One region of the Streptomyces sp. NPDC002276 genome, then DNA from elsewhere that is predicted to be linked to it. Evidence: riboswitches for the same ligand, from Rfam matches in the RefSeq annotation. Region 1 holds a riboswitch; the other holds the start of a gene.
The links. Region 1 has a riboswitch for glycine ahead of gcvT (glycine cleavage system aminomethyltransferase GcvT). Riboswitches for the same ligand answer to the same signal wherever they lie in the genome.

Region 1 (4,404 bases):
GTGGCGATGCGGCGCAGGTCCAGCCAGGGGATGCCGAGGCCGCCGCCGGGGGCGTGCGGGTTGAGCCAGAGGCCGAAGTGGTCCGGATAGAGGGTGCGGGCCACGTCCAGGCCGTCGACCACCTCGTACGAACGGTTCCAGCCGCTCGCCGACAGCTCCTGGGCGGAGGTGACGCAGGGGGCGTAGCCGTAGCCCTCGACGTGCATGTTTCCGTACTGGGCGTCCGGGGAGCCGGACTGGCCGTGCCACAGGAGCATCCAGATCTGGCCGGAGTGGGGGGTCGCGAGGGCGCGCAGGAGCGCCTCGTAGGCGTCGTAGCGCCCGGGCGTCACCTGGCGCAGCATGTGCTCGACCTGGCCGGTCGCGGTGCCGCTGGCGCTCACGTGTACCGCCCCTTCTGGTGGTTGGCCTGCGTTGGGGTCCAGCTTAAGCGCCCAATGGGTCGGGGCTCAGTGTCCGTTGGCGAGTGCGGGTCGTGTGCGGCTGGACGCGGAGTTTCTAGTGACCCTGTGTATAGAAGGGGCGCACTGTTTGCCGCATCCAGTCCGCCACCGGGTCCTGGGTCACATCCAGGAGGACCAGGTTTACCGGCCACTTGACCTCGGTCCTGGTGAGGGCCCGGGACAGGGCGTCCATCGGGACCGCCCTCAAGTCGCCCTCCCAGTTGGTCAGTTCGACGCCCACGAACATCACCGGGTCGGCGGTCTCGATCGCGGCCAGGCAGCGGCGGGCCGTGCCGACCACTCCGGTGCCCGCGAACTCGGCGGAGGCCGCGGCCAGGAAGTCGACCGGGTCGTCCTGCCAGTCGGGCTCGAAGAGGCGGACCCGGCCGCCGCTGGTCGGGCCGTCGAGGGCGGTGCGGCCGATGCGGCACAGCTCGGCCACGGCGGGGGGCGGGAGGGGGATGCCGACCACGCCGTCCGGGTTCACCGCGATGCCCACCTGCGGGGGCAGCCCGCGGGCGAACTCCACCGCGGGCGCGATCGTGAACGACAGATGCGAGCCGACGACCTGGCGGAACTGCTCCTCGGAGCTGAAGACCGGGACGAAGGCCTGGCCTTCGATGTCCAGGGTGGGCAGGTCCAGGGGTCCGCTGTGCGGGCCGCCGCCGCTGGGCAGCGGGACCCAGACGAAGCTGCGGGCCAGCACCTCGATGATCCGGCCGCCGGCCGAGGGCAGGCCGAGGGAGACCGAGAGCACCTCCTCCAGCTCGTTGCCGGGCCATCCGCCGTGCGGATGCGGGTGGGGGTACGCCTGACCGGGGAAGTCCGCCGGGAAGTCCATCTACCTACCGCCTGCTGGTGAAACCGCCTGCTGTAAACGTGCTGTGACGGAAAAGGCTAGCGGCTCAGCCCGCGAAGTCGATCCGGCGCAGCACGTCCGCCGCGTCCCGGTCCAGCAGCACCGCCGAGCCCACGCCGTGCGGCAGGTCGCCGCGCTCCACGGCGCGCAACAGGCGGGCGGCGGCCCGGCGGTGGCGCAGGAACGCGTACCGCGAGACACCCCGGCCGCGCTCGCGCTGGCCGTCCAGCGCGGTGTCCGGGCTGACGTCGAGGAACACCAGGTGCAGGGTGCCGCCGCGGCGGCGGGCGGCGCGGGCCAGCCAGCCGCGCACCCAGGTCTGGGTGCCGCAGTCGTGCACGACCGCTCCGGACGTGGAGCGCAGGGTGCGGTGCAGTCCCGTGTAGTGGGCGAGGCGGACCAGGGGGCGGTAGACCGCGTACGGGAGCAGATCCGATATGCGGGACATCCGGGTGTCCCAGCGGTCCCGGGCGTCCTGGCTGTCGACGCGGGCGCCGTCGCCCGGCACCGCGCGCCGCATCAGCGTGGACTTGCCGCTGCCGGGCAGGCCGGTGACCACGACGAGGTCACGGGGGCCGAAGCGGAGTCCGTGCGGGCTGCGGCCCGCGCGCTCGCGCAGGTCGCGGACGACCGGTGCCGGGCGGGCCGGGCATGCCTCTCCGGCCGGGGCCGCGGGCTGCTCGGGCACTGCTACGGCCGAGGTCGTGGCGTACACCGTGGTCCTTGTCACCGTGATCGTCCTCCCTGCGGGGTCAGGAAAGGTTCTCCCCAACGAACGTAAAGAGAAGGTAATGCACGGTGTCTCGCGGTTCCGTTCGCTTCCGGCCACAGGCCTGTTACAAAGCCTGTGCGATGATGTGCGCGCCTAACTGCATACCGGCCGCTTGAATCCGCGCGGGAGAGTCCCCAGGCATCTGTTGCTGGGGCGCCGAAGGAGCAAGTCCCTCCCTTGAATCTCTCAGGCCCAGTTACCGCGCGGGCGAGGCACATCTGAAAAGCGGACCGCCCGTCCCGGTGGTCCCACCCAAGGTGCAACCCATGGCCCGTGCGTGTCCCGCGCGGTCATGGCGAACCTCTCAGGTTCCGATGACAGATGGGGAGGAACGACCTCGCCGTCATGCCTTGGGAGACCGACCGATGAGCAGTACCGCCGCCCCCCGTCGTATCGCGCTCGACGCGCTGCACCGCTCGCTCGGTGCGACGATGACCGACTTCGCCGGCTGGGACATGCCGCTGCGCTACGGTTCCGAGCGCGACGAGCACCTCGCCGTCCGCACGAAGGCCGGCCTCTTCGACCTCTCCCACATGGGCGAGATCACGGTCACCGGACCGGAGGCGGCCCGACTCCTCAACTACGCGCTCGTCGGCGACATCGCCTCCGTGGGCGTCGGCCGCGCCCGCTACACCATGATCTGCCGTGCCGACGGCGGCATCCTCGACGACCTCATCGTCTACCGGCTGGCCGACACCGAATACATGGTTGTGGCCAACGCGTCCAACGCCCAGATTGTCCTGGACTCGTTGGTCGAGCGCGCCGAGGGCTTCGACGCGGTCGTCCGCGACGACCGTGACGCTTACGCGCTGCTCGCCGTCCAGGGCCCCGAGTCCCCCGGCATCCTCGCCTCGCTCACGGACGCCGACCTCGACGGCCTCAAGTACTACGCCGGTCTCCCCGGCACGGTCGCGGGCGTCCCCGCGCTGATCGCCCGCACCGGCTACACCGGCGAGGACGGCTTCGAGCTGTTCGTCTCCCCCGGCGACGCGGAGAAGCTGTGGCTGGCACTGACCGAGGCTGGGGCGCCGACCGGGCTGATCCCGTGCGGCCTGTCCTGCCGCGACACCCTCCGCCTGGAGGCCGGGATGCCGCTCTACGGCCACGAGTTGTCGACCTCCCTCACCCCCTTCGACGCCGGACTCGGCCGGGTCGTGAAGTTCGAGAAGGACGGCGACTTCGTCGGACGTACGGCCCTGGAGGCCGCCGCCGAACGCGCCGCCGCGCAGCCGCCGCGCGTCCTGGTCGGCCTGGTCGCCGAGGGCCGCCGGGTCCCGCGCGCCGGATACTCCGTGGTCGCCGACGGCCAGGTGATCGGCGAGATCACCTCCGGCGCCCCCTCCCCCACGCTGGGCAGGCCCATCGCGATGGCCTACGTCGACGCGGCGCACTCGGCGCCGGGTACGACCGGTGTCGGTGTGGACATCCGGGGCAGTCACGAGCCGTACGAGGTCGTGGCGCTGCCGTTCTACAAGCGCCAGAAGTGACAGTCGTCGTAGCGTCGGGTCCGTGACCGGGCGGATCACCGCTGCTCAACCACGCCCTCCGCGTCTCCCCCCTTCACCAGCACTCCACCGCGTACAGGAGAATTCACGCCATGAGCAACCACCCCGAGAATCTGCGGTACAGCAAGGAACACGAGTGGCTGACGGCCGCCGTCGACGGTGTCTCGACGGTCGGTATCACCGAGTTCGCGGCCAACGCGCTCGGCGATGTCGTCTACGCCCAGCTGCCCGAGGTCGGTACGACGGTGACGGCGGGCGAGTCCTGCGGCGAGCTGGAGTCGACCAAGTCGGTGTCAGACCTGTACGCACCGGTCACCGGTGAGGTCGTGGAGATCAACACGGCCGTCGTGGAGGAGCCCGCGCTGGTCAACTCCGAGCCCTTCGACGGCGGTTGGCTCTTCAAGGTACGGATCACGGACGAGCCCGGCGAGCTGCTCTCCGCGGACGAGTACACCGCCTTCACCACCGCCGCCGGCTGAGGAGTCGTAGAAACATGTCCGTCCTGAACACCCCGTTGCACGAGCTCGACCCGGACATCGCCGCCGCGGTCGACGCCGAGCTGCGCCGGCAGCAGTCCACGCTGGAGATGATCGCCTCGGAGAACTTCGCTCCGGTCGCGGTCATGGAGGCGCAGGGCTCGGTCCTCACCAACAAGTACGCCGAGGGATACCCGGGCCGTCGTTACTACGGCGGTTGCGAGTACGTCGACGTCGCCGAGCAGATCGCGATCGACCGGGTCAAGGAACTGTTCGGCGCCGAGTACGCCAACGTCCAGCCGCACTCGGGCGCCTCCGCGAACCAGGCCGCCCTGTTCGCGCTGGCCCA
Region 2 (4,404 bases), on a different contig from region 1:
TCGTCAAGCGGTTCCTCGACACGGGTGTGTCGCTGCAGAACATCCGCAGCGCCGTTCTGCACCTGCGGGAGTGCGACTTCCGCGATCTGGAGCGCATGACGCTGATGAGCGACGGCGCCACGGTCTACGAGTGCACCTCGCCGGACGAGGTCCACGCCCTGCTCCAGGGCGGTCAGGGCGTCTTCGGGATCGCCGTGGGCGTGGTGTGGCGGGACGTGGAGAGCGCCCTGTCGCAGCTGCACGGGGAGCGCGTCGACACCGGCGAGACACTCGTCGGGTCCAATCCCGCCGATGAGCTGGCCAGGCGGCGCAACCGGGCCGTCTGAGGGCCCGGCGGGAGCCGTAGCGGGGCATTGTCAGTGGCGTAGGGCAGCATCGGAGATGTGAGAACCGCGCCCACGATCCTGCATCTCGACATGGATGCCTTCTTCGCCTCGGCGGAGCAGGCGTCCAAGCCGAGCCTGCGCGGGAAGGCCGTCGTCGTGGGCGGGCTCGGACCACGCGGTGTGGTGGCCACCGCGTCGTACGAGGCGCGGGTCTTCGGGGTGAACTCGGCGATGCCCATGGCCCAGGCGCGCAGACTCGCTCCGAACGCCGCGTATCTCGTGCCGCGCTTCGGCTTCTACCGGTCGATCAGCGAGCAGGTGATGGCGCTGCTGCGGGCGCTGTCGCCGCTGGTGGAGCCGCTGAGCCTGGACGAGGCGTTCGTGGACCTGGAGGCCGGGGAGACGGCCTGGGACGCCGAGTCGGCGCGGCGGGCCGGGGAGCGGCTCCGAGCCGACATACGGGCCGTCACCGGGCTCACCGGCTCGGTCGGCCTCGCCGCCTCCAAGATGCTCGCGAAGATCGCCTCCGAGCGGGCCAAGCCCGACGGGCTGGTGCTGATCGAGCCCGGCACCGAGCGGGCGCTGCTGGGGCCGCTGTCGGTGCGCACGCTGCCGGGGGTCGGACCGGCGACGGGCGACCATCTGCGGCGGGCCGGGATCACCACGGTCGACGAGATCGCCGAGGCGGGCGAGGACGAGCTCGTACGGCTGGTCGGCAAGGCGCACGGGCACGGGCTGTACGCCATGGCGCTCGCGCACGACGAGCGGCCCGTGGTGGCCGAGCGGGAGACCAAGTCGGTGTCGGTCGAGGACACCTACGACGTGGACATCCACGACCGCATCCGAGTGGGTCTGGAGGTACAGCGCCTCGCCGACCGGTGTGTGCGGCGGCTGCGGGGCGCCGGGCTGTCGGGGCGGACGATCGTGCTCAAGGTGCGGCGGTACGACTTCTCGACGCTGACGCGGTCCGAGACCTTGCGTGGGCCCACCGACGATCCCGGGGTGGTGCGGGAGGCCGCGGCGCGCTTGTTGGACTCCGTGGACACCACGGGTGGGGTGCGGCTGCTCGGGGTGGGAGTCTCCGGGCTCGCCGACTACACGCAGGAGGACCTGTTCGCGCAGGCGGCGGGGGAGCAGGTCGACCTTCTTGAGGAGGAGCACACGGAGGAGGAAGTCGGCGGGGAGCAGGCGCCGCCCGTGGAGCGGCGCTGGCCCGCGGGTCACGACGTGCACCACTCCGGGTTCGGACACGGGTGGGTGCAGGGCAGCGGGCTGGGGCGGGTCACCGTGCGGTTCGAAACACCGGAGGATGCCGGGCCCGGACGGGTACGGACGTTCAGGACCGACGATCCCGAACTGGAGCCGGCGGAGCCACTGCCGTTGGTGACGCGGGACGCGAGTGAACTGACCGCAGCATCAGGGCAGTTGGTGGTGCCACCCCCGGAGCATCGAAGACCCGCCGCCCCTCCCGCCGCGTCGGCTCAAATGTCGTCCGAGCCCGCCAGTTTGCCGAAGTCGCGGTCCGGGAGGGAGGGCGGTGGGGCCACGTCGAGGCCGTAGTGGTGGTAGAGCTGGAGTTCCTGGTCGGGGGAGAGATGGCGGCCCACGCCGAAGTCGGGGGCGTCCTTGATCAGGGAGCGGTCGAAGGGGATGTGCAGGGTGCCCTCGATCAGTTCGCTGGGCTCCAGGGGGACGAAGGCGTCCCTGGAGAACAGGCCGGTGCGTATGGCCGCCCACTCCGGTACACCGGTCGCGTCGTCGAGGTAGACCTCGTCGATCGTGCCGATCTTGGCACCGCTGCGGTCGAACGCCTTGCGGCCGATCAGGTTGCGCGGATCGATATCGGTCTGCACGGGCCCTCCTCCTGGTCGCAACTCATCCGTAAACTCTACAAAAGAGCACATTCGGTCCGGTGGCCACTCGAAAGCTCGGCTTCACCGCTCGCTGGTAGGCTGGCGAGCGGCTGCTGACCCCGTGCGGGAGAGTCCTCCAGACTTCATCGGAGGCGCCGAAGGAGCAAATCCTCCCCGGAATCTCTCAGGCTCACGTACCGCACGGACGAGGTCACTCTGGAAAGCAGGGCGGGTGTCGGCGACGGCTCTCGCTCTCACCGACGGTGAAAGCCGGTGACCTTCGGGTGGCCGGTGAAGCTCTCAGGTTGAGATGACAGAGGGGGAGGCCGTCCGGGCACCCCGCTGTCGTGGTGCCCCCGAAGGTCGTGTCCGACCAGGAGGCCTCCCAGATGACCGTCCCTCGTACCTCGCTCTCCGAGCTCGAACAAGGCATTCCGTTCGAGCAGCGCCACATCGGTCCCGACCAGGAAGCGCGGGCCAAGATGCTCGCGCAGGTCGGCTACGGCTCGCTCGACGAGCTCACGGCCGCCGCGGTCCCCGATGTGATCAAGAACGCCGACTCCCTCGACCTGCCGGGCGCCCGCACCGAGGCCGAGGTGCTGGCCGAACTGCGTACCCTCGCGGACCGCAACGAGGTCATCGGTTCGATGATCGGCCTCGGGTACTACGGGACCTTCACCCCGCCCGTGATCCTGCGCAACGTCATGGAGAACCCGGCCTGGTACACGGCCTACACGCCGTACCAGCCGGAGATCTCCCAGGGGCGGCTCGAAGCCCTCCTCAACTTCCAGACCATGGTCGCCGACCTCACCGGACTGCCGACCTCCGGCGCCTCCCTCCTCGACGAGGGCACCGCCGCCGCCGAGGCCGTGGCCCTGTCGCGGCGCATGGGCAGGAACAAGAAGGGTCTGTTCCTGGTCGACGCGGACGCGCTGCCGCAGACCATCGCCGTGATCGAGACCCGCGCCGAGCCGGCCGGTGTCGAGGTCGTCGTCGCCGACCTCAGCGAGGGCATCCCGGCCGGGATCGCCGAGCGTGAGATCAACGGCGTGCTGGTCCAGTACCCGGGCGCCTCCGGTGCCGTACGCGACATCAAGCCGCTGATCGAGCAGGCGCACGCGCTCGGCGCGCTCGTCACCGTCGCCGCCGACCTCCTCGCGCTCACGCTGCTCAAGTCGCCGGGCGAGCTGGGGGCGGACATCGCGGTCGGTACGACGCAGCGCTTCGGGGTGCCGATGGGCTTCGGCGGGCCGCACGCCGGATACATGGCCGTGCACGAGAAGTTCGCGCGCAGCCTGCCCGGACGGCTCGTGGGCGTCTCTGTCGACGCCGACGGACACAAGGCCTACCGCCTCGCCCTCCAGACCCGCGAGCAGCACATCCGCCGCGAGAAGGCCACCAGCAACATCTGCACCGCGCAGGTCCTGCTCGCCGTCATGGCCGGGATGTACGCCGTCTACCACGGGCCCGAGGGGCTCAAGGGCATCGCGCGGCGGACGCACCGGTACGCCACGATCCTCGCCGCCGGGCTCACCGCCGGCGGTGTCGAGGTCGTGCACGGCGGCTACTTCGACACGCTGACCGCGCGCGTCCCCGGCCGGGCCGCCGAGGTCGTAGCCGCCGCCCGCGAGGACGGCGTCAACCTGTACCTCGTGGACGCGGACCAGGTGTCCATCGCCTGCGACGAGACCACCACGCGCGCCCAACTGGCCGCCGTATGGACCGCGTTCGGGGTCGACGGCGACATCGAGGCGCTGGACGCGACCGCCGAGGACACGCTGCCCGAGGCGCTGTTGCGGAACGACGCGTATCTGACGCACCCCGTGTTCCGGGACCACCGTTCCGAGACCGCGATGCTGCGCTACCTGCGCAAGCTGGCCGACCGGGACTACGCGCTCGACCGGGGCATGATCCCGCTGGGTTCCTGCACGATGAAGCTCAACGCGACCACCGAGATGGAGGCGGTCACCTGGCCCGAGTTCGGGCAGCTGCACCCCTTCGCGCCCGCCGAGCAGGCGCAGGGATACCTCACGCTCATCCGGGAGTTGGAGGAGCGGCTCGCCGAGGTCACCGGGTATGACAAGGTGTCGCTCCAGCCCAACGCCGGTTCGCAGGGCGAGTTGGCCGGGCTGCTGGCGGTGCGTGGGTACCACCGGGCCAACGGGGACGAGCAGCGGACCGTGTGTCTGATCCCGTCGTCCGCGCACGGCACGAACGCGGCCAGC

Region 2: another riboswitch for glycine. It lies ahead of gcvP (aminomethyl-transferring glycine dehydrogenase); the one in region 1 lies ahead of gcvT (glycine cleavage system aminomethyltransferase GcvT).

What each region holds. Positions count from the first base shown of each region.
Region 1 covers NZ_JBSFCQ010000007.1:331,015-335,418, forward strand. The annotation lists gene ACWIHT_RS20605 (enhanced serine sensitivity protein SseB C-terminal domain-containing protein) at 1-383, opposite strand, end outside; gene ACWIHT_RS20610 (enhanced serine sensitivity protein SseB) at 499-1,284, opposite strand; gene ACWIHT_RS20615 (AAA family ATPase) at 1,349-2,038, opposite strand; glycine riboswitch at 2,188-2,286, shown strand; glycine riboswitch at 2,287-2,405, shown strand; gene gcvT (glycine cleavage system aminomethyltransferase GcvT) at 2,440-3,561, shown strand; gene gcvH (glycine cleavage system protein GcvH) at 3,672-4,058, shown strand; gene glyA (serine hydroxymethyltransferase) at 4,073-4,404, shown strand, end outside.
Region 2 covers NZ_JBSFCQ010000013.1:301,387-305,790, reverse strand. The annotation lists gene ACWIHT_RS30835 (MerR family transcriptional regulator) at 1-326, shown strand, start outside; gene ACWIHT_RS30830 (DNA polymerase IV) at 384-1,886, shown strand; gene ACWIHT_RS30825 (PRC-barrel domain-containing protein) at 1,808-2,179, opposite strand; glycine riboswitch at 2,294-2,389, shown strand; gene gcvP (aminomethyl-transferring glycine dehydrogenase) at 2,569-4,404, shown strand, end outside.